One region of the Chromobacterium sp. INPA-IVC genome, then DNA from elsewhere that is predicted to be linked to it. Evidence: riboswitches for the same ligand, from Rfam matches in the RefSeq annotation. Region 1 holds a riboswitch; the other holds the start of a gene.

Region 1 (10,359 bases):
TCTGAAGCGGGCGTGGCTGGAGCTGGGCGGCAAGTCGCCGAACATCATCCTGCCGGACTGCCCGGACCTGGCCCTCGCCGCGCGTTCCGCCGCCAGCGGCATCTTCTACAATATGGGCGAGGTCTGCACCGCCGGCTCGCGCGTGCTGGTGCACAAGGACATCAAGGAGCGCTTCCTCGAGGAGTTTAAGAAGGCCGCCGCCGGCTTCTTCCCGGGCGACCCGCTCGATCCGGCCACCAGCATGGGTGCCATCGTCGACGAGATCCAGTACCGCAAGGTGCTGAACTACATCGACAAGGGCCTGAGCGAAGGCGCCAACCTGCTGCTGGGCGGCAAGGCCGTGCATACCGACAAGGGCCTGTTCATCGAGCCCACCGCCTTCGACTGCCCGAGCGACGACCTGACCATCTGCCGCGAGGAGATCTTCGGACCGGTGCTGTCGGTGATCACTTTCAGCGAGCTGGACGACGCCATCCGCATCGCCAACGACACCGCCTACGGACTGGCGGCCGCGGTGTGGACCTCCAACGTCAGCACCGCTCACCAGGTATCGCGCCGCCTGCGCGCCGGCACCGTGTGGGTGAACTGCTATGACGAGGGCGGCGACATGAACTTCCCCTTCGGCGGCTATAAACAGTCCGGCAACGGCCGCGACAAGTCGCTGCACGCGCTGGAGAAATACACCGAGCTGAAGAGCACGCTGATCAAGCTGTAACCCTTCGCGCCGGCCGGGTTCCGTCCCGGCCGGCGGCCTGCCCTCCCGCGCCGGATGGCGCCCTTCCCAAGCCAGCCTCGCCCCATCGCGGAGCGCCCGCCCCGCCTGTTTTTTGCGCTTGCCCCGTTCCCAAACAGCCACGCCCGGCCCGACAAGCGCCCTCGCCATAGCCAGCCCGGGGTAGCAGCCGCCAGCAGCGCGGCTATTATTGAAATCAAAGACTTCCGGATGGCGCGTTAGCATGCAGCGAATTTACAGACTTGCCGTTGTCGGCCTGCTATGGCTAACGTCCCTTGCCCATGCCGCGGAAAACAATCCCGCCTGCCCTTCCGGACCGCTCAAAGTAGGATTTTACGAATACGGCCTGGCCTATCGCGACGGCCGCGGCTACGACGTGGACCTGATACGGGAAATCGCGCGTCGCCTGCGCTGCCCCATCGCCAGCGAAAGCGTCTTTCCATGGGTTCGGACCCTCAAGCTGCTGCAAATCGGCGAAATCGACATCGCCACCTCCGCCACCCCCACGCCGGACCGCCTCCAATACGCCTGGATCTACACCTACAAGCACAGCAAGAGCATGGTGTTGCTGCGCACGGAAGTCCAAGCCCGCACATTGGCAGCCTTGCCGAACGATCCGAAGCTCCGATGGGGCGTGATCCGCGGCTGGAAATTCAGCCCGATGCAAGACCAGCTGCTAGCCGAGCTGGCGAAGAGAAACAAGGTGGTGGCGGCGGTCGACGAAAATGATTTGTACAAAATGCTGGCCGGAGGCGTCATCACCGGCGCGCTTGCCCACCTCACCAGCTATGACGACTGGCTCCAGGATCCGAATATCCGCAAACAGGTGGTCGTGCTGGATCTGTTTCCCGATGTCGAGGCGACAGCGGGCGGCGTGGCGCTCAGCAAAAAACGGTTTCCGGAATCCGCGGCCGAGCTATGGCATGCGGAACTAAGAAAAATGTATCGCGACGGGAGCTTGCGCGAGATATTCCGTCGTTTCCTGAGCGAAGAAACCACGGACTACCTGCTGCGCGCGCCGGTTCTCTGACGATGGCAGCGCCGTCCACGCCCAGGACTGCGGCGGCGCTGGAAACCGGCATTTCAGCGATATGCCCAGGGGAAGAAGAAGCAATATTCAGAGGTGACATACGAAATGCGGCGAAACATTCCACCCTTGCTTGCCCTGCTGCTCTCCGCGACCAGCCTGGCCGCGGCCAATCCTGCCTGCCCCAACGGTCCGCTCAAGATCGGCTACTACAAGATCGGCGCCGCCTACCGCGACGGCAAGGGCTATGATGTGGACATGGTCCGAGAGCTGTCCCGCCGGCTGGGCTGCCCCATCGCCAGCGAGACCGAATTGCCCCGGCTGCGCGCGCTGAAAATGCTGTCCAGCGGACAAATCGACGTCAGCCCATCCACCTTGGCTTCGCCGGACCGGTTGCAATACTCATGGATTTACCAATACAACCACACCAAGAACATGGTGCTGCTGAACCCGGCCGTCCAGGCCAGAACCTTGGCTGCGCTGCGCGAAGACCCGGCGCTGCGCTGGGGCGCGATACGCGGCTACCACCACGGCCCCTCGCAAGACAAGCTGCTGGAAGAACTGAACGCCCGGCGCAAGGTAGTGATCGCCACCGACGAGGACGATCTGTACAAAATGCTGAGCAGCGGCGTGGTCACCGCGGTTTTCGCCCAGCCTTTCAGCTACGGGCGCTGGATGCGAGAGCTGCCCAACGCCAACCAGATCGTGGTGCTGGACCTGTATCCGGAAACCGACATGGTCGCCAGCGGCCTGGCGCTGAGCAAGGCGCGGTTCAGCCGCGCCGCCGCCGAGAAATGGCATCAGGAGCTGCTGAAAATGTACCAGGACGGCAGCCTGTACGACATCCTGCGCCGCTATCTGAATGAGAGCGCCGCCAAGCAGATGATGCAAAAGCCGCTGGAATGATGCGCAAGCTCCCCTCGCCTCGGCTGGCCGGCTGGCTGATTCCGCTCCTGCTGCCCCTGGCCGCGCAGGCCGGCAATCCCGCTTGTCCGCAGGGCCCGCTGGCCATTGCCTACTACGACTTCGGCGTCGCCTACCACCAGGGAAAGGGCTACGATGTCGACTTGGTGCGCGAGCTGGCTCGGCGGCTTGATTGCCCGATCCGCACGGAGACGGACTACCCGCGCATCCGCGCGCTCAAGCAACTGGAAATCGGACTGGCCGATATCGGCTCCTCAACCTTGATCACGCCGGAACGCCAGCGCTATCTGTGGCTGTATCCCTACAACCACAGCAAGAACATGGTGCTGCTGCCGCGCGCCAGCCGGGCCGATTCGCTAGACGACCTGCTCAAGTCCTCCTCCCTGCGCTGGGGAGTGATACGCGGCTATCGCCACAGCCCCGCCCAGGATCGGCTGCTGAACGACCTCGCCCAGCAACACAAACTGGTGATCGCGGAAAGCGAAGACGACCTGTATCGCATGCTGATCAACGGTTTGGTGGATGTCGTTCTCGCGCACCCCATCAGCTACGATCCATGGTTTCGCGCCCACCGCGCCGAACAACTGATCAACGCGCGCGACTTCTTCCCCGACGCCGACACCATCTCCGGCTCCATCGCGCTGAGCAAGGCGCGGTTCACGCCGGCCGCCGCCGAACTCTGGCATCAGGAGCTGCGCAGGATGTACCACGACGGCGCCTTGCGCGCGATCCTGCGCCGCTACTTGAGCGAAGCCAGCGTGGATCAAGTGCTGAAGCTGCCGCTGGAATGACATGGACGCAAAAAAGCCCGGCTCGAAAGCCGGGCTTTTTCATGGCCAGCCGGTATTACAGCGCCAGCTTGGCGATGGCCTCCTTGGCCATGTGAATGGAGGTGGCGCGCTTGTCCGGACCCATATTGACTGCTTCGGCGCGGATGATTTCCACATCGCTGACGCCCAGGAAGCCCAGCACTTTCACCAGATAGTCTTCCTGGAAGTCCATCAGGCTGCCCTGCTCGCCGCTGTGCACGCCGCCGCGGGCGGACACCAGCACCACTTTCTTGTCCTTCACCAGGCCCACCGGGCCGGTTTCGGTGTACTTGAAGGTGCGGCCGGCGGCGAACACGCGGTCGATCCAGCTTCTCAGCTGCGTCGGAATCGAGAAGTTGTACATCGGCGCGCCGATCACCAGCACGTCCGCCGCCAGGAATTCCTCGATCAACTGCTCGCTCAGCGCGGCTTCGCTGCGCTGGGTCGCGGTCCAGTCGGATTCGGGCGCGAAACGCGCGCCGACGATTTCGCCGGACAAGTGGGCGATCGGGTTGGCGGCCAGGTCGCGGTAGCTGGTTTCCACATTGGCGTGGCGCTGGCGCAGGGTGTTGGCGACGACGGCGGACAGTTCGCGGGTGACGGAGTTGTCGGCCAGGATGCTGGAGTCGAGGTGAAGCAGTTTCATGGTCTGGGTCCTTCGGGGTTCGATTGCGATGAGTGGATGATAGATATCCGCAACAATCAGGACTAGACTGTTAAAATCGGAAACATTGTTCCATCAGTGAGACAATCATGCAGGACCTGAACGATCTCTTGTACTTCGCCAAAGTCGTCGAGCACGGCGGCTTCATGGCCGCCGGACGCGTGCTGGGCATTCCCAAGTCCAAACTGTCCCGCCGCGTGGCCGAGCTGGAAGCGCGGCTGGGCGTTCGTTTGCTGCAACGGACCACCCGCCGCTTGTCGCTGACCGAGATCGGCGGCCAGTACTATCAGCATTGCCAGGCGATGCTGGCCGAGGCCGAGGCGGCCGACGAGGCGGTGCTGCACAGCAGCGCCGAGCCGCGCGGCCTGATCCGCGTCAGCTGCCCGGAGCTGCTGTCCAAAACCATGCTCAGCGCCGCGCTGCCGCGCTTTCTGGCGCTCCACCCGCAGGTGCGGGTGATCCTCGACGCCACCAACCGCCGCGTCGACCTGATAGAAGAAGGCGTGGACGTGGCGATCCGGGTCCGCAACGTGATCGAAGACAGTTCCAGCCTGGTGGTGCGCCGGCTGGGACGGAGCCGGGTGATCCTGGTGGCCAGCCCGGCCTTTCTGGAAAGCCACGGCGAGCCGGCGGCTCCGGAACAGCTAGCCGCCCTGCCCGCGCTGACCATGAGCCGCCCGGACGGCCGCGGCCAATGGGTGCTGCTGGACAATGTCGGCCAGAGCTACACCATCCACCTGGACACGCCCAGACTGATGACCGACGACATGATCGTGCTGCTGGAAGCGGCCATCGCCGGCATCGGCGTCGCCGCGCTGCCAGCCAACGTTTGCCACCAGGCGCTGGCGGACGGACGGCTGCGGCACATCCTGCCGCAGTACGACTTTCCCTGGGGCATTCTGCACGCAGCCTTCCCCACCCGCCGCGGCTTGTCGCCGGCGGTGCGCGCCTTCATCGATTTCGTCTCGGAACAGCTGATCAGCGAGGAAATGGCCGGCGACTGGCAGCGCGCGGACATCCGCCCGGCATGACAATTGCTTCATCCCCGGTTTCCCGCACACGATGGTTGAAAACATGTTCACGCTGCGCCCGCTGGCCGAAACCGACTCCCTGGAACAACTGACCGCGCTGCTGCACCGCGCCTACGCCCAGCTGGCCGCGATGGGCCTGCGCTACACCGCGGTGGACCAGAGCGTGGCCGTGACCCGCCGCCGCATCGCCGGCGGCCACTGCCTGCTGGCATGGCGCGGGAATGCGCTGGCCGGCACCATCACAGTGCATCACCCGCAACCGGCCTCGCCCTGTCCGCAATTCCGCCAGCCGGACGGCGCGGTGCTGATGCAGTTCGGCGTCGATCCCGTCTGGCAAGGATGCGGTCTAGGTTCGCAACTGATGGACGCCGCAGAGGCCTGGGCCCGCAGCCAGGGCTATCTTCGCATCCGCCTGGACACCGCCGAACCCGCGTCCCATCTGGTAGAACGCTACGGCAAGCGCGGCTACCGCGTCGAAGCGCCGCTGCAATGGCCGGACAAAGCCTACGCCAGCGTGGTGATGGTCAAGGAACTGGAAACGGCCGCCGCGACTCGAACTCCTGTTTGCGCCGCAACAAATTGATGGCTGTACGCCACATATCGGCGCCAGACCATTCGCATTTATTGCATCGCAGCAGATAACGAGTACAGTGACGGCCATGGCTCGCGATGAGCCGTCGCGTCTTTTCCTACCGTTCAAGAACAAGGGGTTGCAATGTGGTCAACTGCTGCAGTTCAAGACGGGAAGTTCCCGTTCCCTCAACCGTTGTTTGATTACTGGCTGGACGCCTGCCAGCGCGGCATCCTGTATTGGGACACGCTGTACCGCCGCGGCGAAGCCTACCTGGAGCACTGCGAAAGCGGCAAACCGCCGGTGCTTGTTTTCGACTACCGCATCATCATGGACGCCCGCGAGCTGCCCGATCCGGCCAACTACGCGCTGGCGGCGATCCAGCCGCCGTCGAACTGCCCGCCCACCGATCCCTCCAAGCGCCCCTTCGTCGTCATCGACCCCCGCGCCGGCCATGGGCCGGGCATCGGCGGCTTCAAGATGGACAGCGAGATCGGCATCGCGCTGCAGCAGGGCCATCCCTGCTATTTCGTGATGTTCTTCCCTCAGCCGGTGCCGGGCCAGACCATAGAAAGCGTGGCCAAGGCCGAGGGACACTTCCTCAAGCGCGTCAACGAGCTGCACCCGGACAGCGACGGCAAGCCCTTCGTCATCGGCAACTGCCAGGGCGGCTGGGCGCTGGCGATGCTGGCCTCGGTGGCGCCGGAGCTGGTCGGCCCCATCCTGCTGGCCGGCTCGCCGCTGTCGTACTGGGCCGGCGTGCGCGGCAAGAACCCGATGCGCTACGCCGGCGGCCTGAACGGCGGCACCTGGACCGCGTCGCTGGCCGGCGATCTGGGCAACGGCCATTTCGACGGCGCCCATCTGGTCGAGAATTTCGAAAAGCTGGACCCGGCCAACACGCTGTGGAAGAAGTCCTACAACCTGTACGCCAAGATCGACACCGAGCCGCAGCGCTATCTGGACTTCGAGCGCTGGTGGGGCGGCCATTACCTGCTGAACAAGGCGGAAATGGAGTGGATCACCCAGAAGCTGTTCGTCGGCAACGAGCTGGTCCACGGCAAGATCACCAGCCATGACGGCAAGGCCCGGGTGGACATGCGCAACATCCGCTCGCCCATCATGGTGTTCGCGTCCTGGGGCGACAACATCACGCCGCCGCAACAGGCGCTGAACTGGATCGCCGATCTGTACGACAACGCGGAGGACATCCGCAACAACGAACAGACCATCGTCTACTGCCTGCACAACAAAGTGGGCCACCTCGGCATCTTCGTGTCCGCCGGCGTCGCCAACAAGGAGCACAGCGAATTCGCCAGCGCGCTGGACCTGATCGACGTGCTGGCCCCCGGGCTGTACGAGGCCGTCATCGAGGACATCGCGCCGGACGCGCCGGGCCAGGAGTACATCGAGGGCCGCTACATCATCCGTTTCGAAGCCCGCGACGTCTCCGACATCCTGGCCCTGGACGACGGCCGCGACGACGAGCGCGCTTTCGAAGTGGTGAAGCGGGTATCCGAGATCAACCAGGGCCTGTACGACCGCTACGTCTCGCCCGCGCTGCGCGCCGCCAGCAACGAGGCCGGCGCCCGCCTGCTGCGCGAGCTGCACCCGGCCCGGCTGGAGCGGACGCTGGTATCGCCGAAAAACCCGTGGCTGTGGTGGCTGCCGGACCTGGCCGACAAGGTGCGCGAGCAGCGCCGGCCGGTCGCGGCCGACAATCCGCTGTGGATGTGGCAGGAACAGCTATCTGGCTTCATTGTCCAGTCGCTCGACCATTACCGCGATCTGCGCGACGCCGCGCAGGAGCAGCTGTTCCGCGCGATCTACGAATCGCCGCAGCTGGCGACGCTGGTCGGCGTCGCGCCGGCCGGCGAGCCGCGCAGCCAGGCGCTGACCTGGGAAAGCCGCGAACTGGCCCGACTGAAGCGCGAAGCGCTGGACCCCAGCTTCGAGCAAGGCACGCTGGCAGACGGCTTCGTGCGGCTGCTGCTCTACGTCAGCATCGGCATCGGCGTGGTGGACGAGCGGCCCTTCAACGCCATCCGCCGGGTGATGCGCGACGTGCGCCACGAGTACCCGCTGACGCTGATGCAGTTGAAGGACATCGTCCGCCACCAGGTGGCGCTGGTGCGGCTGGACGCGCCGCGCGCGCTGCGCGGCCTGCCCCTGCTGCTGCCGGATGCCCGCCGCCGCCATCAAGCCTGGCTGTTGGCCCGCGATCTGCTGGCGCTGAACGGTCCCATCCCTGCCGAGCACCAGGCGCGGCTGGACCAAGTGGCCAAGACGCTGGAGCTCGACGCCGCCGCCGCGATCCGCGCCGCCTCTCCCGCAGCTCGGGCTGAAGCGGAGCCTGCGGTCCGCTCGCAGATCCCGGTCGAGGCCGCCCCCGCCGTTTCGCTCCCCGTGGCCAAGCCCGTCTCCGGCAAAACCGTTTCCGCGAAGGCTGCGACAAGCAAGCCCGCGCCGGCCGCCAAACCATCGGCGAAAACCGCCAGGCCGGCAGCAAGCAAACCGGCCACAACGAAGCCCTCGCCGGCAGCCAAAACGCCTGGAAAAACCGCCAAGCCCGCAGCGCCTAAGCCAACGTCGGACGAGATCAAGCCGATAGCCAAGCCTGCCGCGCGGACAAGCGCTGCGAGAAAGCCTACTGGCAAAGCCAACGGCCAGGCGCCAGGCGCGTCTCCAGCCGCTTCAGCGCCCGGCAAACGAGGCAAGGCGTAAGCCATGCGCGGGAACCGGGGCGACTCGGTTCCCGCATTGACTATTGCAATAGCGAAAGCTAATATTCCACTTCTGCGGGAGAGAGGGGCCATGCCCCCGCCGAAGACGCAAGCTCCCATAATCGCTCAGGCAAACGTACCGCAGCGCAGTATCGATTCAAGCCGATTGGAGAGAGGCCGCCCCGCGCGGCCCACCGAAGGGGCAAGCGGCCAAAGGCCGCGCAACTCTCAGGTAAAAGGACAAGGGGAGAGGCTGTTACCCAACCCGGAAACCGTCCAGGAGTTTGCCTTGTCCGCTCATCCATGCCTCGGCGCGAGCCTTTCGCGTCTCATTTCTGTTTTCCGTCATCCGCGCGCCATCGCTCCGGCTGGCATTCCATCGTTCCACCCCCATAAGATTTCATCATGCTGACCCTGATCTACCTGATCGCCATCACCGCGGAAGCGATGACCGGCGCGCTGGCGGCCGGCCGCCGCCACATGGACATTTTCGGCGTAGCCGTCATCGCCTTCCTCACCGCGCTGGGCGGCGGCACGGTGCGCGACATCGTGCTGGGCCGCTATCCGATAGGCTGGACCCAGCATCCGGAATACGTGCTGCTGGTGGTGGCCGGCGGCCTGGCCGCGGTCCTGGTCGCCCGCTACATGCGTCATCTGAACCGCCTGTTCCTGATCCTGGACGCGCTGGGCCTGGTGGCGTTCACCATCATCGGCTGCGACGTGGCGCTGGGCATGGGCTACCACCCGGTCATCATCGTGATGGCCGGCATGATCACCGGCATCGCCGGCGGCATTCTGCGCGACGTGCTATGCAACCGCGTGCCCATCGTATTCCGCCGCGAGCTGTACGCCAGCGTGTCGCTGCTGGTGGCCATCCTGTACCTGGGCCTCAACCATTTGGCCATGCCCCACGACTGGAACGTGATCGCCAGCTTCGCCTTCGGCCTGGCGCTGCGCCTGGTCGCGCTGTGGCGCGAATGGCAGTTGCCGGTATTCGCCTACCGGCACGACCACCACTGAGCCCCAAGACAAACACCCCGCCCTGGCGGGGTGTTTCGCATTCTGGGCACCCGCGCCGCGACGCCGCAGGCTCCGGCCCCCTGCTTGCCCTGCCCAAGCCCCGCGCCCGCGCAAGTGGCAATGGATATTTGACACACACCAACCACCCAATGTAAATAAGAAGCCCCTGATATCCCGCCGCTGACCAGCCGACATCACCATGCATATTTCCGGCTCCGCCTTTCGCCGCCTTATCCTGCGCCTGCTGCTGGCCATCCCCGCGCTCTTGATCTGCTACCTGCTCGCCGCGCTGGCGCTGGGACTGCTGCCCAGCAACCGCGGCTGGGCGCCGCCCGCGAACGGCATCCCCATCTACCTGGACAGCAACGGCGTGCACACCAGCGTGATCATGCCGGTCAAGACCGATGCGCAGGACTGGACCGCCGCCTTTCCTCCGGAACACATCCGCCGCCCAGACCTGTACGCGCGCTCGCCCTACATCTCCATCGGCTGGGGCAGCAAGGTATTCTTCCTGACCATACAAAACTGGGAAGACCTGAGCGCCGGCAAGGCATTGGCCGCGCTGGCGTTCGACCAAAGCGTGCTGCACGTGGAATACCTGCCCCAGCCCAAGGAGGGCAAGGACACCCGGCGCATCCTGATCAGCCCGGAACAATACCGCCGGCTGGCGGACTTCATCCGCCAAAGCGCGCCGCTCGACGCCCACAACCGGGCCTTGCAGGAAACCGGACGCCACTACGGCGACAACGACGCCTTCTACGCCGCCCATGGCCGCTACAACCCCATCGTCACCTGCAACCAATGGACGCGCGACGCGCTGGCCGAAGCCGGCGTGCGCACCGCGCTGTGGTCCCCTT
Region 2 (10,359 bases), on a different contig from region 1:
TTCTCCTTGCCGCAGGCCGGAACATGCCGCCTGCATTACCGGCATAGGGTAAGCGAAGAATGCCGCGAATCCAACGATTTAATCCACATATTGATATAAAGAGGCCGTCCATGGCGCCCGGCGACCGTGGAGGAGAAACGATAATCGGGGGCCGCTCTCGCCTCCCCCGCTATCGACAGCGCTAGAACAAGCGCTGCAGGAATTCCTGCGCGGACAAGGCTGGGCTGCACAGATAGCCCTGGTATTCCTGGCAGCCGCGCTCGGCCAGCCAGGCCAGCTGCGCTTCGGTTTCCACGCCTTCCGCCACCATGTTCAGTCCCATCATCCGGCACAGAGTCGTGATCAGTTCGGTGATGGCCGGCTTGTCGTCCAGATCGGCGATGAAGGAACGATCTATCTTCAGCGAGGTAAGCGGATAGCGCTGCAGGTAGGCCAGATTGGAATAGCCGGTGCCGAAATCGTCCACCGCGATGCGCAGCCCCAGCGCGCGCAAGGCCTGCAAGGTGTTCATGGTTTGCTCATCGTGCCCCAGCAATACCGACTCGGTGATCTCCAGCTCCAGCTTGTCCGGCTGGCAGCCGCTGTCGGCCAGTATCTGCTCCACCAGGCCAGGCAGGCCGGGATCGACAAACTGGCTGGCGGACAGGTTGACCGACACCAGCAAGTCCAGCCCCCGATCTCGCCACTGGCGCTGCTGGCGCGCGGCCTGAACCAGTATCTGCCGGCCCAGCTCCATCACCATGCCGCAATCCTCGCAAATGGGAATGAAGCTATCCGGCATCAACAGGCCGCGCAAGGGATGGCGCCAACGCGCCAAGGCCTCGGCGCCGACCACCTGTCCGCTGGCGATGTCCACCCGCGGCTGGAAATAGGCGATGAATTCGCCGTGCTCCAGGCCGCGGCGAATATCGTTCTCCAGCGCCAGCTGCGCCTGGCTGCGCGCCTCCAGCGCCGGCGTGAAGAACATCAGGTTGTTGCGCCCCGCATCCTTGGCGGCGTACATCGCCAGATCGGCGTGGCGCATCATCTGCTCCAGGTCCAGCGTCCGGCCTTCGCATACGCTGACGCCGATAGACGCCGACACGCCGACGTCCATGCCCTCCAGCCGCATCGGCACCGCCAGCGCCTGCAGGATGCGCCGCCCCAGCGCCTCCGCCTGCTCCGCCACCTGCGGCGCGCTCAGCATCACCAGGAACTCGTCGCCGCCCAGCCGCGCCGCCCTCTCGTCATGGCCCAGCAGGCCGACCAGCCGGCCGGCCATCCGGATCAGCAGCTCGTCGCCGCAGGCGTGGCCCAGCGAGTCGTTGACGTTCTTGAAGCGATCCAGGTCGATGAACATCAGCGCCACCTGGCGGCCATTGCGCAGCGCTTGCTGCAGATGCGGCAGCAATTCGCTGCGGATGCCGTTGCGGTTGGGCAAGCCGGTCAGCACGTCGTGATTGGCCAGGAAGCTGGCGCGCGCCTCGGCGTGCTTGAGATCGGTGATGTCCACTTCGCTGACCAGCAGCGCGTCCTGCCCGGTGACCGCGTCGCGGCAAGCGCGGGCCGACACCTCGTGCCAGCGCATGCCCTCCCGCGTATTGACCCTCGCCAGCAGCCGCGATTCGCCGCAGGCGGCCACGCCCTGCCGCAACTGCTGCCAGTCGCTGTCGTGGACGAAATGCTGGCGCCAGCCTTCGCCGGCCACCGCCACCTGCTCGCGCGAGGCGGGGTTGCGATACAGCGCGCCGCCGTTGCCATCGTAAAGCGTGATCAGCACCGAGGTGTGCAACAGCGCTTCCGTGCTGCGCAGGGACGCCGGGTCGGCGCTGAGGCTGTTCTGCGCCTCGCAGAACATCAGCATCCGGCCATTCACCCGTATGCCGCGGAACTTCACCTTGAGCACGCTGGGCCGGCCGTTGGGATACAGCGTCCAGCTTTCCACGAAACAGGCGCCTTCGCGCTCGAAGTCCTGCTGATACTGGGCCAGCCTTTGCGCCACCGACACCGACATGTCCTGCGACATGTCGCGCGCCTGCAATTCCAGCAAGCTGGCCGCTCCCCACACCTGCAATCCGGCCTCGTTGGCCCAGAACACCCGCTTGTGGTCGATATCGAAAATCCATACCGGCAGGCTCAAGGCCTCCAGCAGCTCCAGGTCGCCCCCCTGCCAGGAAAGTACGCTTCTTATCGGCATGTCCGCCGCTAACCTTTTATTTATTCATCAAAAAAGCGCCGCGCGACTGCCATCGCGGGCGCCTGCCATTGTAACAAACACGTCTCATTTCCTGACGCGTTTTTTGCTCATCGAGGAATCAGGCCCGGGCGATCCTGGCCCGATGCACATTCCCGCTATGCATTCCCGCAATGAGAAACAGGGCTGACGCCCTGTTTTCTTGATTTGCGATCGCGCTCAGGCGGCCTGCTTATGGGCGAACAGCCTGGCCATGCTGTGATGGTGCGGATGCCCATGGCTGAGATCCAGCGCGAACTCCTCCTGGTACGCCAGAGGCGTCAATCCGGAAAACTGCTCGCGCAGCTCTCCCGGCTGGTAGTAGTGGCGGACATAAGCCGCGGTTTCGCTGACGCCCCCGCCCGTTCCGGCGCAGCCGGGGTCGTCCACCATGAACACCGCGGCGAACAGATAGCCGCCGGGTTCCAGCCCCTCCATCATCGCCTGGGCCAGCCGCTCGCCGGCGGCGGCGTCGACATGGTCCAGCGCGGTATAGGCGACAATGATGCGGTAACGCTGCGGCTCGATTTCCAGCTCGGTCAGATTGACCACCTTGCCGCTGACATCCAGACGCCGCCGATCAGCCTGCTCGCCCATCTTGGACACGGCCTCGGACGACTCGTCCACGCCGAACATGGAGAATCCGCGTTTCGCCAGGTACAGCGCGTTGCGCCCCTGGCCGCAAGCCAGGTCCAGCCCCCTGCCGCCGCCGCCCACGCCGTACTTCTCCAGGAAATACATCAGCGACAACGCCGGCCGGTCGCCATAAAACGAATCGTTCCCTCGATAAAAAGCATCAAAATTAGCGACACACATTTCCGCTCACTCCCGCTCGCCTCTTGCTCAAATATGCGCCTGCGCGCCTTCCCCGCCAGGCCGCGTTGCATCCCCCTTAGTGATAGTTCGTACATGAACGTATGACTACTTAGTTACTATTTCTAAGTATTTACCCTTACACATTTATCAGACATAAAAAACCCGCCGACTGAATGCGGCGGGTTGAGGCTGAACCGGCAAGGCCGGCAGACGTTTACGCGTAGTTTTCCATGCCCGGGCAGCTGCATACCACATTGCGGTCGCCATAGACATCGTCGATGCGGTTCACGCTCGGCCAGAACTTGTTTTCCAGCACGTAAGGCAGCGGGAACAGGCCCTGCTCTCGGCTGTACGGGCGGTTCCAGTCGCCGGCGATGTCGGCCTTGCTGTGCGGCGCGTTGCAGAGAGGATTGTTGTCCGCCGGCCATGCGCCGCTTTGCACCTGGTCGATCTCGGCGCGGATAGCGGCCATCGCCGCGATGAAGCGGTCCAGCTCGGCCTTGGGCTCGGATTCGGTCGGCTCTATCATCAGCGTGCCCGGCACCGGGAAGCTCATGGTCGGCGCGTGGAAGCCGTAGTCCATCAGGCGCTTGGCCACGTCCACTTCGGTCACGCCGGAAGCGGCCTTCAGCGGGCGCAGGTCGATGATGCACTCATGGGCGACGCGTCCGTTGGCGCCGGTATACAGCACCGGGAAGTGCTCGGCCAGGCGAGTAGCCAGATAGTTCGCCGACAGCAGCGCGTTCTCGGTGGCCTGCTTCATGCCTTCCGCGCCCATCATCGCGATGTACATATACGAGATCGGCAGAATGGAGGCGGAACCGAACGGCGCGGCCGACACCGCGGTCTGGCCTTCCACCGCGCCCGGCACCGGCGCCACCACGTGGTTGGCGATGAACGGCGCCAGGTGGGCCTTGAGGCCGATCGGGCCCATGCCCGGGCCGCCGCCGCCGTGCGGGATGCAGAAGGTCTTGTGCAGGTTCATGTGCGACACGTCGGCGCCGATATCGGCCGGACGGGTCAGGCCCACCTGGGCGTTCAGGTTGGCGCCGTCCATATAGACCTGGCCGCCATGGCTATGGACGATCTCGCAGATCTGTTTGATGCCCTGCTCGAACACGCCGTGGGTGGACGGATAGGTGATCATCAGCGCGGCCAGATTGGCGGCGTGCTGCTCGGCCTTGTCCTTCAGATCGGCCACGTCGACGTTGCCGGCTTCATCGCACTTCACCACCACCACCTGCATATTCATCATCTGCGCAGTGGCCGGATTGGTGCCGTGCGCCGATTGCGGAATCAGGCAGATGTCGCGGTGGCTCTCGCCGCGCGACTCATGGTAGCGGCTGATCGCCAACAGGCCGGCGTATTCGCCCTGGGCGCCGGAGTTGGGCTGCATCGAGATCGCGTCGAAGCCGGTGATCGCCTTCAACTGCGTCTGCAGGCCTTCGATCAGCTGCAGATAGCCGACGGTCTGCTCGCGCGGCGCGAACGGGTGCATATTGGCGAATTCCGGCCAGGTGATCGGGATCATCTCGCTGGTGGCGTTCAGCTTCATGGTGCAGCTGCCCAGCGAGATCATCGAGTGGTTCATCGCCAGGTCGCGGTTTTCCAGCTTCTTCATATAGCGCAGCATCTCGTGCTCGCTATGGTGGGTGTTGAACACCGGGTGGGTCAGGATGGCCGACTCGCGCTTGAGCGCGGCCGGGATCGCGTCCTGGGCGGCGGCGTCCAAAGCGGCGATGTCGGCCGGCTTGCCGGTGAACAGCTCGATCAGACGGGCCAGGTCCGACTCAGTGGCGGCCTCATGGAAGGCCACGCCCAACACGGTCTTGCCGACGCGGCGCAGGTTGTAGCCGGCGGCCAGCGCGGCGGCGTAAATGGCGTCGGCCTTGGCCGCCTCCACCTGCACGGTGTCGAAGAAGCGGTCGAACGCCAGCTTGCCGCCGGCCTCTTTCACCGCGTGGGCGAAGATCGCAGCCAGGCGATGGATGCGGGCGGCGATGCGCTGCACGCCCTCCGCGCCGTGGTAGACCGCGTACAGGCCGGCGATATTGGCCAGCAGCACCTGGCTGGTGCAGATGTTGGAGTTGGCCTTCTCGCGGCGGATGTGCTGCTCGCGGGTCTGCAGCGCCATGCGTAGCGCGGTCTTGCCCTTGGCGTCGATGGACACGCCGATGATGCGGCCCGGCGCCGAGCGCTTCATCTCGTCCTTGAACGCGAAGTAAGCGGCGTGCGGGCCGCCGAAGCCCATCGGCACGCCGAAGCGCTGGGTGTTGCCCAGGGCGATGTCGGCGCCCATTTCGGCCGGCGACTTCAGCGCCACCAGCGCCATCACGTCGGCGGCGACGGCGACCACGCCGCCCTTGGCCTTGATGGCCGCGATGTGCGGGGTCAGGTCGATCAGATCGCCGGCTTCGCCCGGATACTGGAACAGCGCGCCGAAGTAATCGCCGTTGCCAGCCTCTTCCGGATGGCCTTGCACCAGCTCGAAGCCGAAGTACTTGGCGCGGGTCTTCATCACATCCAGCGTCTGCGGCAGCACGCGGCTGTCGACGAAGAAGCTGGCGGATTTGGACTTGGACACGCGCTTGGCCATCGCCATCGCCTCGGCGGCGGCGGTAGCCTCGTCCAGCAGCGACGCATTGGCCATTTCCAGGCCGGTCAGGTCTATCACCATCTGCTGGAAGTTCAGCAATGCTTCCAGACGGCCCTGTGCGATCTCGGCCTGGTACGGGGTGTAAGCGGTGTACCAGCCCGGGTTTTCCAGCACATTGCGCAGGATGACGGTGGGCGTCAGCACCGGGTAGTAACCCAGGCCGATGAAGGACTTGTTGACCACGTTCTTGGATGCTACCGCCTTCAGCGCGGCCAGCGCCTCGGCTTCCGGCTGCGGCGACGGCAGATCCAGGCGGCGGTTCAGGCGAATGTCGGCCGGCAAGGTCTGGTCGACCAGCGCGTCGATGGACGGCACGCCGACAGCGGCCAGCATCTCGGCGCGCTCGGCGTCGGACGGGCCAATGTGGCGGGCGATGAATTCGTGGTGATTGAAGAGTTCGGAGAGCGACATGCTTGGGACTTCCTTCTTTGCGGCGGCCTGCGCGAGGCCGCGCCGGGAAAAACAACGCCCCGGCGTCTTGCGACGGCGGGGCGGTCAGGCTATCAGGCGCCGATTTCCTTGGCGTAGGCGGCGGCGTCCATCAGGCCGTCCAGATCCGCGGCGTTGGCCGGCTTGATCTTGAAGAACCAGCCGTCGCCGTACGGATCGGTGTTGGCCAGCTCCGGCTCGCCTTCCAGCTCCTCGTTGACGGCCAGCACTTCGCCGGCGATCGGACAGTAGACGTCGGAAGCGGCCTTCACCGACTCCACCACGCCGGCCTGCTCATCCTTGGCCAGCTTCGCGCCGACTTTCGGCAGCTCGACGAAGACGATGTCGCCCAGCAATTCCTGCGCGTGCGCGGTGATGCCCACGGTGACGGAACCGTCGGCTTCCAGGCGCAGCCACTCGTGGCTGTCGACGTATTTCAGTTCGGCGGGAATGTTGCTCATCTTGAAGTTCTCCAGCTTAAGATCAGATCAATGGTGACGGCAGTCGCCTAGAGGCGCTGCCCGATTATTCGAAAACTTTCTTACCGTTGCGCACGAAAGGCATCTTCACCACGCGCACATCGGTCAGCGTGCCGCGCAGATCCACCTGGGCGGCGGCGCCGGTGGCGGCCGGCACGCGAGCGATGGCGATCGAGTGCTTCAACGTCGGCGAGAAGGTGCCGCTGGTGATCACGCCTTCGCCGACGCCCTCCACCACCACCTTCAGGCCCTCGCGCAGCACGCCGCGGCCTTCCAGCACCAGGCCCACCTGCTTCATCTTCACGCCGGCGGCCTTTTGCGCTTCCAGCGCCTCGCGGCCATTGAACTTGCGCTCGGCCGGCTCCCAGGCGATGGTCCAGCCCATGCCGGCTTCCAGCGGCGACACGGTCTCGTCCATGTCGTGGCCGTACAGATTCATGCCGGCTTCCAGGCGCAGCGTGTCGCGCGCGCCCAGGCCGATCGGCGACACGCCGGCGGCTTGCAGTTGGTTGAAGAAGGCGATGGCCTGGTCGGCCGGAACCATGATTTCCAGGCCGTCTTCGCCGGTGTAGCCGGTGCGGGCGTAGAACCATTCATCCTGCGGCAGGCCTTGAAACACTTTCAACGCGCGGATGGCGTCGGCCAGTTCCGGCTTCACGGCGCAGACTTTGTCTATGGCTTGCGGGCCCTGCACCGCCAGCATCGCCAGATCGCGGCGTACCTTGAGCGCCACGTCGAGGCCGGCCTTCTGGCTTTCCATCCAGGCCAGGTCTTTTTCGGTGGTGCCGGCGTTGACCACCATGCGGTAGCCATAGGAAGTGAGATAGACGATCAAGTCGTCGACGACAGTGCCTTCCGGAGTCAGCATGCCGGAATACAGCGCCTTGCCCTCGAAGCCGAGCTTGGACACGTCGTTGGCGATCAGTTTTTGCAGCCAGGCTTTGGCGTCGGAGCCGGTGATGTCGACCACCGTCATGTGGGAAACGTCGAACATGCCCGCGTCGGTACGGACGATCTCATGCTCTTTCAGCTGGGAACCATAATGGATGGGCATTTCCCAACCGGCGAAATCGACCATCTTGGCGCCGGCGGCGAGGTGGGCTTCATACAGCGGAGTACGTTTCGGGGCCGTCATGGCGCGGTTCCTTCGAGCAAAGTGTGGATATCCTCTATCAACCACACCCCTCTGTCCCTGCACCTGAGATTTTCCGGCCGGATAAGCCGTTAGCCCCTTCGGTGGACGCCGCGCGGGCGCCGCTCTCCAGATTGCGCGAACCGGCTGCCGCCGGCCGATAATACAGTCCTTTTGCCTGAGCGATTGCGGGTGCGCTTGCGCCTTCGGCGGCGGCCGAAAAGCCGCTCTCTCCTGTATGACCCGGCGATTATGGTGTCAATATCCGGGCCTTGGCAAGCCAATATTATTTCTATATCAAACAGTCTGAATAAATGTTTTTCAAGGAAAAAAACCGCTCATCCTCATGCATTGAAATGGTTCGAAAACGAAAAAAGCGCAGGCTTTCGCGCTGCGCTTTTTCGCTGACCGGAACGTCGTTCAATCCCCAACGAACCGTTCCTTCAACTGCCAGACATAGATGGGCAGGCCCATCAGCAACAGCAACATGCCCCACATGACAATATCGGCGCCGGAGCCGTACAACGCCCACAGCGAGTAAACGAAGCCGATGCCGGCGAAGAAGCCGGGAGCGACGTAATCCTTGGGCGCGAACTCCTTGCCGCGCATCAGCATGATGGCGATCAGCGCCATCGAGCAGAACGCGTACGGCAGCAGCGTAGTGGCGGTGGCCAGCAGGATGATGAATTCGAAGATCTTCACCCCGCTGTCACCGCCGGCATACTTCATCGCCATCAGAATGGTGACCAGCGCGCTGGACAGCACCAGGCCGAAGATGGGCACGCCGGCCGCGTTGCGCTGGTCGAAACGGCTGGGGAACAGACCATCCTTGGCCGCGGCCGCCGGCACGTGCGCCTGCATCAGGCTCCAGCCGTTGAGCGCGCCGAAGCAGGACACCACCGCGCCGAAGCCCACCAGCCAGTAGCCCCAGTCGCCCCACATCAGTTTGGCCGCGTCAGCGAACGGCGCCTGCGAAGCCGCCAACGTATCCGCCGGCATCAGGCCCATCAGCGACACCGTGGACAGGATGTAGAGCACGGTGGCCAGCAAGGTGCCGATCACGGTGGCGCGCGGGATGGTCTTCTCCGGCTCCACCACGTCGCCGGCCGGCACCGACGCCGACTCCAGGCCGAGGAAGGCCCACAACGTCAGCGCCATCGTCGCGGACAACGAGGACAGCAGCGGCTTGTTGTGCGGGTTGAATGTCAGATTTTCCGGCTGGAAATGGAAGAAGCCGATGAAGGTGACCGCCGCCAGCGGCAGCAGCTTCAGCAGCGTGGTCACCACCGCCACCACGCCGGAGCTGCGCGCGCCGCGGCTGTTGATCCAGGTGACGATCCAGATCAGGCCGATGGCGACCGCGCCGGCCAGCGGCTCGTTGTGCCCCAACACCGGGAAAAACACCTGCATATAGCTGGTGGCCGCCACCGCCAGCGCGGCGTTGCCGGCCCACAGCGCGATCCAGTAGCCCCAAGCGATCCAGAAACCGGCGAAATCGCCGAAGCCCGCGTGGATGTAGGCGTACGGCCCGCCCTCGCGCGGCAGGATGGCCGACAGGCGGGCGAACACCAGCGCCAGGCAGATGGCGCCGCAGGAAGTCAGCAGCCAGCCCAGCATCGACACGCCGCCGAAGGGCGCCAGCGAAGCCGGCAGCAGGAAAACGCCGGAGCCTATCATATTGCCCACCACTAGGGCGGTGCACATCCAGACTCCGAGCGAGCCCTTCTTTTTAGTGGAACTGTTTTCGTTCAAACCTGACTCTCCGTGGGAACGAAAGCATCGCGCGCCGGGGTGGTCGCACCCGGCGTCAGACATGCGCAAAGGTCAAAACCGCATCGGCAGGCCTATTGGCCATGGCTTCAAGATAGCTGAAGCCGGAACGCTCGGCTGCGCCGCAGCCGGGTGCGGCCTGCCGCCGCGCCAAAAAAAGGGCGCATTAAAACACAGTTTTGACGTAAAAACATGTCGCATTGACGATTTTTTTCATCAAAAAACCGTTAGCAGACAAATGCTTGCGTCATTTAAATGGAAAATCGTCAGGAATGAGGGAGTTGCAAGGGACCGGCCGGCACGCGGCTCAATGACCAATTCGCCACCGCCCAGCGCCACAGCTCGTCCAGGCTCTCGCAGTCTGCCGGCGGGACATGCCCCAGCAGCTCAAGCGCCGCGCGCAGCTGCCGCGCGGCGTCGCGGGTCGATATCGCCGGCGCCAGCGTCTGTTTGGACAATTTCTCGCCGGCGGAGTTGGTCAGCACCGGCAGGTGGCAATAGCCTGGCGCGGGCAGTCCGAGCGCGTCGTAAACCGCCAGTTGGCGCGGCGTGGACACCAGCAGATCCGCGCCGCGGACGATGTCGGTGACGCCCTGCTCGGCATCGTCCACCACCACCGCGAGTTGATAGGCCCAAAAGCCGTCGGCGCGCAGCAGCACGAAATCGCCGATGTCGCGCGCCAGATCCTGTGGGTATGCGCCCTGCAGCCTGTCGTCCACCACCCGCTCCCCTTCGGCCACGGCCAAGCGCCAGGCCCGGCCCTCGCGGTCGCCGGGACAGCCGCGCCGGCAGGTGCCCGGGTAAACGTAGCCGTCCAGGCCGCGGCGCGCCAACGCGGCGATTTCCTTGCGGGTGCAGCAGCAGG

Evidence for each region. A riboswitch is a leader RNA that binds a small molecule or an ion and turns the genes downstream of it on or off. The one in region 1 is predicted to bind glycine.
Region 2: another riboswitch for glycine. It lies ahead of gcvT (glycine cleavage system aminomethyltransferase GcvT); the one in region 1 lies ahead of ACX17K_RS00135 (trimeric intracellular cation channel family protein).

The regions. Positions count from the first base shown of each region.
Region 1 is NZ_JBTNLS010000001.1:26,081-36,439, reverse strand. Features, by position in the region: gene ACX17K_RS00175 (aldehyde dehydrogenase) at 1-715, shown strand, start outside; gene ACX17K_RS00170 (substrate-binding periplasmic protein) at 957-1,763, shown strand; gene ACX17K_RS00165 (substrate-binding periplasmic protein) at 1,869-2,666, shown strand; gene ACX17K_RS00160 (substrate-binding periplasmic protein) at 2,663-3,475, shown strand; gene ACX17K_RS00155 (FMN-dependent NADH-azoreductase) at 3,531-4,139, opposite strand; gene ACX17K_RS00150 (LysR substrate-binding domain-containing protein) at 4,247-5,188, shown strand; gene ACX17K_RS00145 (GNAT family N-acetyltransferase) at 5,232-5,771, shown strand; gene ACX17K_RS00140 (DUF3141 domain-containing protein) at 5,904-8,483, shown strand; glycine riboswitch at 8,549-8,634, shown strand; glycine riboswitch at 8,639-8,736, shown strand; gene ACX17K_RS00135 (trimeric intracellular cation channel family protein) at 8,888-9,502, shown strand; gene ACX17K_RS00130 (TIGR02117 family protein) at 9,702-10,359, shown strand, end outside.
Region 2 is NZ_JBTNLS010000006.1:308,387-318,745, forward strand. Features, by position in the region: gene ACX17K_RS13235 (putative bifunctional diguanylate cyclase/phosphodiesterase) at 182-2,176, opposite strand; gene ACX17K_RS13240 (class I SAM-dependent methyltransferase) at 2,393-2,953, opposite strand; gene gcvP (aminomethyl-transferring glycine dehydrogenase) at 3,243-6,095, opposite strand; gene gcvH (glycine cleavage system protein GcvH) at 6,188-6,574, opposite strand; gene gcvT (glycine cleavage system aminomethyltransferase GcvT) at 6,639-7,727, opposite strand; glycine riboswitch at 7,769-7,867, opposite strand; glycine riboswitch at 7,881-7,971, opposite strand; gene ACX17K_RS13260 (amino acid permease) at 8,145-9,428, opposite strand; gene gluQRS (tRNA glutamyl-Q(34) synthetase GluQRS) at 9,761-10,359, opposite strand, start outside.